One region of the Mesorhizobium sp. ISC15 genome, then DNA from elsewhere that is predicted to be linked to it. Evidence: predicted binding sites of a transcription regulator. Region 1 holds the regulator's gene; the other holds the start of a gene.
The links. The regulator LexA, encoded in region 1, represses DNA repair genes until DNA is damaged. The targets are predictions, from matches to a motif close to TGTTCNNNNTGTGTTCNG.
Positions count from the first base shown of each region.

Region 1 (4,419 bases):
CCGGTCAAAAAATATGCGGCTGCAGCCGCACTCCTTTCCATCGCTGCCTATCTCATTTTTTCCGGCATCGTGGTCGCGGCTGAGCGCAGCTTCATCATGCTGGCGGTAATGCTTGTCGCCGTGCTGTTCGACCGGGCTGCGCTCACCATGCGCAATCTTACGATTTCAGCCATCGCCGTCATCGTCGTGTCGCCGCACGAGGTGGTCGGCCCAAGCTTCCAGATGTCCTTCGCCGCGACCGCGGCTCTCGTGGGCGCCTATGCCGGCTGGTCCGACTATCGTGCCGACAAGGCCACGGCGCCGCCACAACGACGGTCACCGGCCGCTTTCGTCACGCGGAAGCTCGTCGCTGGAACAGGCACCATCGCCATGACCTCCATCATTGCCGGGAGCGCCACCGCGCTCTTCGCCATCTGGCACTTCCAGCGCGTCTCGCCGCTCAGTCTGTTTGCCAATCTGGCCGTCATGCCGATCGTCACGGTCGTCATGTTCCTGGCGGTCGTCAGCGCCTTGGCAATGCCTTTCGGCTTCGACGGACCTTTCCTCGACATGATGGGCAAGGGGCTGACGGCCATGATTGCAATATCGGGATGGATCTCCGAACGTTCGCCGGTCGATGCAGTCGGGCTGATTTCGTTGCAGTCGGTTCTGCTGGTGACGGTCGCCCTGGTCATCGCCACGATGGCGACGACATGGTTGCGGCTTGCGGCACTTCCCTTTGCGCTTGCCGGCCTGCTGACGATTTCCGAGACGCGAACCCCCGACGTGCTGATCTCGGAGGATGCGCATCTGGTGGCGCTGCCGATCGGCGGCGGCGAACTTGCCGTCAACCGGGTGCGCTCGAACGAATTCACCACCGACAACTGGAAACATGCGCTGACTTCAGCGACCATTGTCGAGCCGGAGACGTTCGAAAAAGGAGACGTGCGGTTCGACATCGCCGACCCGGCCGACCTGCCGCCGGGAGCGCCTTTCTATTGCACTGCCGGCCTGTGCCTCGCCCGGCATCCATCCGGCGCGATCATCGCGCTCGCCGACGACCGCAAAATCGCGCGGCCAGCCTGTGCCTTTGCGGACTTGATCGTCATCGACGATGCCACGGCCTATTATAATCCCTGCCGCAACCCGCTGGTCCTCGTCGTGACCAAACGGCAGCTCGCTCGCATGGGCAGTGCCGCCGTCTTTTTCGATCCGCTATCGGCGACGACGCGCGCAGAAATCCGTTTTGCCGTCAAACAGCCATATAGGCCTTGGCATGAGCAGCGGAGATTTTCGCGCGAGGCGAGGGGCCTGCCGCCATACCGTAAGCCTGAGAAACCCAAGAAAGCTGCCGTTCAGTAACGTCGGATCAATCCGACGAGCTTGCCTTGCACCTTGACCCGGTCCGGCCCGAAGATGCGCGTCTCATAGGCCGGGTTGGCGGCTTCCAGGGCGATCGAGGCGCCCTTGCGGCGGAACCGCTTCAGCGTCGCTTCCTCCTCGTCGACCAGGGCGACAATGATCTCGCCAGGCTGGGCGGTGTCGGCGTTGCGAATGATGACCGTGTCGCCGTCGAAGATGCCGGCCTCGATCATCGAATCACCCTTGACCTCCAGCGCGTAGTGCGCGCCGCCTGTGATCATGTCCGGTGGCACCGAGATCGAATGCGTCTGGTGCTGGATGGCATCGATCGGCACACCGGCAGCGATGCGGCCCATCACCGGGATGGAGACAGTGGCAATGACGTCGTCGTCATTGCCGGCCGCAGGCATGCGTGACGGCGCCGGCTTGATCTGTCGGCCGAGGCTGCCCTGCCCAAGGCTGCCCTGAATGACGCTCGGCGAAAATTTGCGCGCCGCATTGAGGCCGGGCGCGATCGAATCGGGCAGGCGCAGCACTTCCAGCGCGCGGGCGCGGTTGGGCAGCCGGCGAATGAAGCCGCGTTCCTCCAGCGCCGTGATCAACCGATGGATTCCCGATTTGGACGCGAGATCGAGCGCTTCCTTCATCTCGTCAAACGAGGGCGGAATGCCGCTTTCCTTCAGCCGCTCGTGGATGAACATCAGCAGCTCATGTTGTTTGCGTGTCAGCATCGCGACCCCCGACAGAATCAGAAAAACAAACCCAGAACAAACACTATCTGTTCCAGTTGTGTTCCGCAACTGTTTAAAGTTTAATGAATGCGTTGACGTTTTGTTCAGCGTAGCATCAGCACGCTGCAGGCGGCGCCTGTCGCGGCGGGGGGAGCGAATGGCTCGCGCACGATCAGCCCGTTGGCGTCGGCCAGCATTCTGAGCATCGAGGAATCCTGGATGCCGAACGGCGTCGCCTTGAGCGTGCCGGCGTCTTCCTTCACCACGGCGCGTACATAGTCCTGCCTGATATCGTTGGCCGCCATGGCGGCACCGAGCCGCGCCTGACGCATGTCCTGCCGGTAGGCGCGTCCGCCAAGCCGCGCAAGCAGCGGCTTCAGGAAGAGCTGCGTGCAGACCAGGCTCGCCACCGGATTGCCGGGCAGGCCGATGCAGCGGATGTCGCCCAGCCGGCCGAACATCAGCGGCTTGCCGGGCCGCATGGCGATCTTCCAGAAATCGAGCGTCATGCCTTCGCCGGTCAGCACGTCGTGGACGAGGTCGTGGTCGCCGACCGAGGCGCCGCCCAGCGTGACGATGACGTCAGCCCCTGCGTTAACCGCCTTTTTCACCAGCGCGGCAATCGCCTCTTTGCGGTCGGGGGCGATGCCGAGGTCGAGCGCGCTGGCGCCGACCGAGCGGGCCGCGGCAGCGACGCCATAGGCGTTGGACGAGATGATCTGGTCCGGGCCAAGGTCGCTGCCTGGCGGCAGCAATTCGTCGCCGGTGGCGATGATGGCGACCAGCGGCCGTTTCACCACGCTGACCTGCGGATGGTTGGCCGACGCCGCCAGCGACAACGCCGCCGGATCAAGCAGGCGGCCTTTCTCCAGCAGAACGTCGCCCTTCGAGAAATCGAGCCCGAGGCGGCGGATGTTGCGGCCTTCAACCGTCGACGCGGTCACTTCGATGCTGCCGCCGCCGAGGTCGCGGACATTCTCCTGGATGACGATGGTGTCAGCGCCTGCGGGAAGCGGCGCGCCGGTGAAGATGCGCACGGCCTGCGCCGGGCCGACTGTTCCGGCAAAGCCGCGTCCGGCCGGCGCCATGCCGATCACCGCAAGTGTTGCCGGCGCGGAGGCGACATCCTCGGCCCGCACGGCATAGCCGTCCATGGCGGACGCGTTGAAGGGCGGCTGGGTGCGGAGCGCCGTGAGCGGGTCCGCCAGTATCCGGTCGGCGGCGTCCATCAGGGTGACGCTTTCAGCTTGCAAGGGCGCAGCATCTTCAAGCAGGCGCTCGAGCGCGTCGGCAACCGGAAGCAGCGCCATTATTGGCCTGCCCCTTGGGCGCCTACTTTGTAGACGCCGGATTTGCCGCCGGTCTTTTCCACCAGCCTGATGCCGGAGATCACCATGGCGCGGTCGACCGCCTTAGCCATGTCGTAGATGGTCAGGCAAGCGACCGAGACGGCGGTCAGCGCCTCCATCTCGACGCCGGTCTTGCCGGTGACGCGGGCCAGCGCCGTGACCTTCAGGCCAGGCAGCGTCGCGTCCGGTTCGATGTCGACGGATATCTTGGTCAACAGCAGCGGGTGACAGAGCGGGATCAGCTCATGCGTCCTCTTGGCCGCCATGATGCCGGCGATGCGCGCCGTGCCCAGCACGTCGCCTTTCTTGGCATCGCCGTCGAGGATCATCTTCAGCGTTTCTGGCCGCATCGAGACAAGACCTTCGGCGATCGCCGTGCGGGTCGTTTCCGCCTTGTCGCCGACATCGACCATATTGGCTTCGCCTTTCGCGCCAAGATGGGTGAGGGCAGCCGTCATCGTCAGACGGCCTTAGAACGACGTGCGTCCGTTTGGACGCACATAGCACGCTCTAACACTTTGGATTTATGCATCGTGCTCTCCGAAAATCGATTCCGATTTTCGGGCCGATGCATGAGCCGGCGCCTTGCCCGTCAAAAGCAGGTGCGTTGCGGCGGCCACGTCCTGTTGCCGCATCAGGCTCTCGCCGACGAGGAAGGTGCCGATGTCGCTTTTTTCCAGCCTGCGGCAATCTTCGTGCGAGAAAATACCGCTCTCGCTGACCAGCAGGCGGTCGGCCGGCACCATCGTCGCGAGCCGCTCCGAAGTATCGAGACTGGTTTCGAACGTCCGGAGGTTGCGGTTGTTGATGCCGATCAGCCGTGACGACAGTTTCAGCGCGCGTTCCGTCTCGGCTTCGTCATGCACCTCGACCAGCGCGTCCATGCCGAGCTCGAAAGCCGTCATTTCGAGCTCCCTGGCCACGGCGTCATCGACGCTCGCCATGATGATCAGGATGGCGTCAGCGCCCCACGCACGGGCTTCGAACACCTGATAAGG
Region 1 is NZ_JAVSPX010000001.1:4,431,031-4,435,449, reverse strand. It holds gene RPG13_RS21360 (ComEC/Rec2 family competence protein) at 1-1,341, shown strand, start outside; gene lexA (transcriptional repressor LexA) at 1,335-2,072, opposite strand; gene RPG13_RS21350 (molybdopterin molybdotransferase MoeA) at 2,177-3,382, opposite strand; gene moaC (cyclic pyranopterin monophosphate synthase MoaC) at 3,382-3,879, opposite strand; gene trpC (indole-3-glycerol phosphate synthase TrpC) at 3,946-4,419, opposite strand, start outside.

Region 2 (4,419 bases), 3.7 Mb from region 1:
CAGGCAGCTCCTCTTCCGTGACCTCAGCCGGAGTTTCCAGCTGAGGTTCCGCGACAGGCTCCGCTTCGGTTGCGGGTTCCGCGGGAACTTCGGCTGTGGCCTCTGCCGCGGTAGCCGCTTCCGATTCCGAACTCTCGGCCGGCGCCTCGGCGGCTGTGTCCGCAATCGCGGCTTCCACTGCCTTGGCCTGCTCGGCTTGTTCTTGCGCCGCCTGCTTAGCCGCGGCGGCTTCACGCGCGGCATTGTCCTGTGCCTCGAGCCGCGCCTTCACCTCGGCCACCGGCTTCGGCTCGGCGCGATAGCCGAGACCTTTCAAAATCTCTTCCATGTCGTCGGCAGTGGCGCCGAGGATCGACATCATCGGCGGCGTCACCATGAAGGACTGACCGTCATAGGCGCCCTCGGGCCGCTGACCGAGGCCCGGCTTCCAGTTGGTTGCCGGCCGAATCAGATCGGCCAGCCGTTCAAGGATGTCGACGCGCACCGCGCGACGGCCGAGATTGCGGTAGCCGGCCAGCTTGTAGAAGGTCTTGTCGAAGGTGGGATCGATGACCACCGAGGTGCGGCCGGAGGCCAGCGCGTGAACCACGTCGCCAAAGCCGGGCTTGTCCTTGCCGTCGTTCCTCAGGGCCCATAACAGCGTCACCAGTCCGGCCGGGGCCGGCTTGATCAGCGCAGGCACGAAGACGTGGTAGGCGCCGAAGCGCACGCCGAGCCGGCGAAGGGCGGCGCGGCCTTCCTGGTCGAGCGACTTCATCTCCTCGGCGATGTCGCGGCGGTTGATGAGGCCGAAATGCTCAACGAGCTGGAAAGCGATGCCGCGGCCGATGCCGGTGATCTGCTCGGCGTTTTTGAGGTCGACCAGCGGCTTCAGCAAGGACTCGATCTGAAAATTGACGAAGCGCTCGGCGCGCGCCGCGACCTTGTCGCGGGCTGGACCGGTGAGCTGCTCGTCGGCAAGCAGCACAAGGCGCGGCTTCAACGGCTCGTCGCCTGCGACCAGCGTGCCGATCGGCGCGCCGATCCAGCGCAGCGTGCCGTCGGAGCCGAGCGCGATGTCGCCGTTGGCCGAGGCGCCGAAGCGCTCGGCCCGGGCCTCGAACTCGGCTGCAAGCGCTTTCTGGGCTGCCGTGCGCACCGCCTTGGCGTCTTCGCCGCCGGCGCTCTGGTCGGCGGTGAAGCGGAACCCCTGCAGCTCGCCGACATGGTGGCCTTCGACGAGGACGGTTCCGGTTGGGCTAATTTCGGCTTCAGGCATGGTATTTTCTCTAAGGCGCCGCATGAGGACGGAAGTCCTGCGGTCTACGAAGCGTTTCGTCAACCGCTCATGCAGCGCATCCGACAATCTGTCTTCGATTTCGCGCGTCTTTTCCTGCCAGTGTGCCTGATCGGCCAGCCAGCCGGGCCGGTTGGAGACGAAAGTCCAGGTGCGGATCTGGGCAATCCGGTGCGACAGCGTGTCGATGTCGCCCTCGGTGGTGTCGGCACGGCGGACCTGCTCTGCCATGTAATTCTCGTCGACATGGCCATGCCTGGCAAGGTCCGTGTAGATCGAGGCGATCAGGTCGGCATGCTGGGCCGGCGCGATCTTCCTGTAGTCGGGGAGGGCACAGGCCTCCCACAGCAGCGCCACGCGCCTGGCGTCGGTGGCAAGCGCCCGGATGTCCTCGTCGCGGGACAAATGCTCGAGCGCCTGTGCATCCACTGCCGGCAGCGCACGGGTCAGGCCTTCGACCGGTGCGTTGGTCTCGATGGAGCGCTTCAGCGCATCGAGGCTGGCGAAATCGAAATGCGCGGTGCGCCATTGCAGCACCTTCACCGGGTCGAACTCATGCCCTTCGATCTTCTTGACCAGATCTTCGTCGAGCGGATCGACCTGGCCGGTGACGCCGAAGGTGCCGTCGCGCAAGTGCCGGCCAGCGCGGCCGGCGATCTGGCCAAGCTCGGCCGCCGTCAGGTTGCGATACTGGTAGCCATCGAATTTACGGTTCTGGGCGAAGGCGACATGATCGAGATCGAGGTTTAGGCCCATGCCGATCGCATCGGTGGCGATCAGGTAATCGACATCACCTGACTGGAACAGCGCCACCTGCGCGTTGCGAGTGCGCGGCGATAGCGCGCCGAGCACGACGGCCGCACCGCCCTGCTGGCGGCGGATCAGTTCGGCGATGGCATAGACCTCGTCGGCGGAAAAGGCGACGATCGCCGTGCGCCGCGGCAGACGGGTCAGCTTCTTCGAGCCGGCATAGGCGAGATGCGACAGCCGTGGCCGAGTTACCACCGACACGCCCTTCAGCAGACGCTGGAGGATGCCGTGCATGGTGGCCGCACCCAGCAGCAGCGTCTCCTGGCGGCCGCGCAGATGCAGGATGCGGTCGGTGAAGATGTGGCCGCGCTCGAGATCGCCGGCCAGTTGGACCTCGTCGATGGCGACGAAGGCGGCGTCGGTCTGGCGCGGCATAGCTTCCACCGTGCAGACCGAATATCTGGCGCCGTCGGGCTGGATCTTCTCCTCGCCGGTGATGAGCGCCACCTTGTGAGCGCCGACCTTCTCGCAGACGCGTGTATAAACCTCGCGAGCGAGCAGCCTGAGCGGCAGGCCGATAATGCCGCTTTCATGCGCCACCATGCGCTCGATGGCGAGATGGGTCTTACCGGTATTGGTCGGCCCGAGCACGGCAGTCACGTCGCGGCCCGACAGGATCAGCGGCTCAGTGTGTTTCGACTGGATGTTCATCGACCTGGAAATAAGGCTCTCTGCCTCGCGTTGTCGGGAGCGCGCCCCATGGTGGCGCGTGTGACAAGCGACACATAGGGATTTCGGGCGCGAAGCGAAAGCGGAATGTTCTAACGGCAGCTCGAAGGCTCTCGTCTGGTGTTGTCAACCGGTCCTGATTTAACAGTTGGAACGAGTCTGGAACGAATCAGCTACGAATCGCTGACTCTTGCTGATTCAGGTTTTGTTCACGGCTACATCTGGTTTTTTTGCCAACGAGTCTCACCACATGCTGAATCGCCGAACTGGCCCGATTCATGCAGGGCGGACGTCGTCGTTAACATTTGCCGGTGGACGATCGGCGCAGGCCGGCGGGCGTCACCCAACATTATGAAATTATTGGTCTTTCTTAACGCGCCTTAACGGTTCGAGGAGTGTTTTCAGCCTTTGTCGTTAACCTTCCGGTCAAAGCCGGAACGAAACGGCGACGAATCAGCGCTGGCGGAGGTTTCTCGTTTTGTTCACCCCAACATGTTGTGTTGTGAACAGCTTTTCCACCGAGAATCCACAGGCGGTGAACAGGTTTTGCACAGGCTGCGCGGCCGCCGTTAACCTTTGCGTGCCGCTTCGGCACAAATCGGTGTCACGTCCATCGGTTGACAAGCAGTCGCTGCACGTGGACCAGACTCGGCCACCAACGCTGAACGGCAGGTTCAAAACACGTCCTCTCCCACGGCATAGCGCTGCAAAGTGGGGCCGACGTTCTGGATGATTTCGTCGTGGGACAGGGCGACGACGGGCGGAAGCCGCAGCAGGTATCGGCACATCGCCAAACCCAGCAACTGGCTCGAAACGAGCCCCGCCCGTCGGCCGGCGTCGGCGGGGTCGGCGACCGCCGCGACCACCGGCCTCACCTGGTTGCCAAATACGTCGCGCAACTTTTCGGCAGCGAATTCGTTCGACGTCGCCGAACGCAGCAGAATTGCCATGCCAGGACCGCTGGCAGGGCCTTCCCAGATTTCGAGGAAACGCCTGATCAGTGTTTCGCCGATGGTGGTTCGGTCGATCACCCGCAGTGACGGCAATTGCAAATCGACGACCGCCGCCCTGGCGAACAGCTCGTCCTTGCTGCGGAAATAGCGGATCACCATGGCCGGATCGATCGAGGCATGTGCGGCGACGTCGCGGATGGAGGCGCCGTCATAGCCGTGCTCGGCGAATAGAAGCCTTGCGGCCTCAAGGATTTGGGCGCGCGTGCGGTCTGACTTGCTGGGTTTCTTCGGCTGATTCTCCGTCATGAAATTCATATGCCAACGACTGTTGACAAATGCAATAGGTCCGACTAGAAAGTCAACGATCGTTGACAAATGGAGAGAGAAATGTTGCCCGATACAACGGAAGTCCTGATCATTGGCGCCGGCCCGACCGGCATGGCGCTGTCCATCGTGCTGCACCAGGCCGGTGTCGATCATGTTCTGATCGACAGACTGGCGCAGGGCCTTCAGACCTCGCGGGCTGGCGTCATCCACGTCCAGACGCTGGAATCGCTGGAGCCTCTCGGCGTCACGCAGCGGCTGAGCGAACTTGCGCTGAAGCTGCAGAATTTCGCTATTCGCGACCGCAATCGGGCGCTGCTCAAGCTCGATTTCGGCAAGCTTCCGTCGAGGCATCCCTATTTGATGATGCTGCCTCAGAACCTGACC
Region 2 is NZ_JAVSPX010000001.1:681,463-685,881, reverse strand. It holds gene RPG13_RS03445 (helicase-related protein) at 1-2,737, opposite strand, end outside; gene RPG13_RS03440 (TetR/AcrR family transcriptional regulator) at 3,430-4,188, opposite strand; gene RPG13_RS03435 (FAD-dependent oxidoreductase) at 4,147-4,419, shown strand, end outside.
Region 2: the regulator LexA is predicted to act here: its motif matches at 2,905-2,922, upstream of RPG13_RS03445 (helicase-related protein).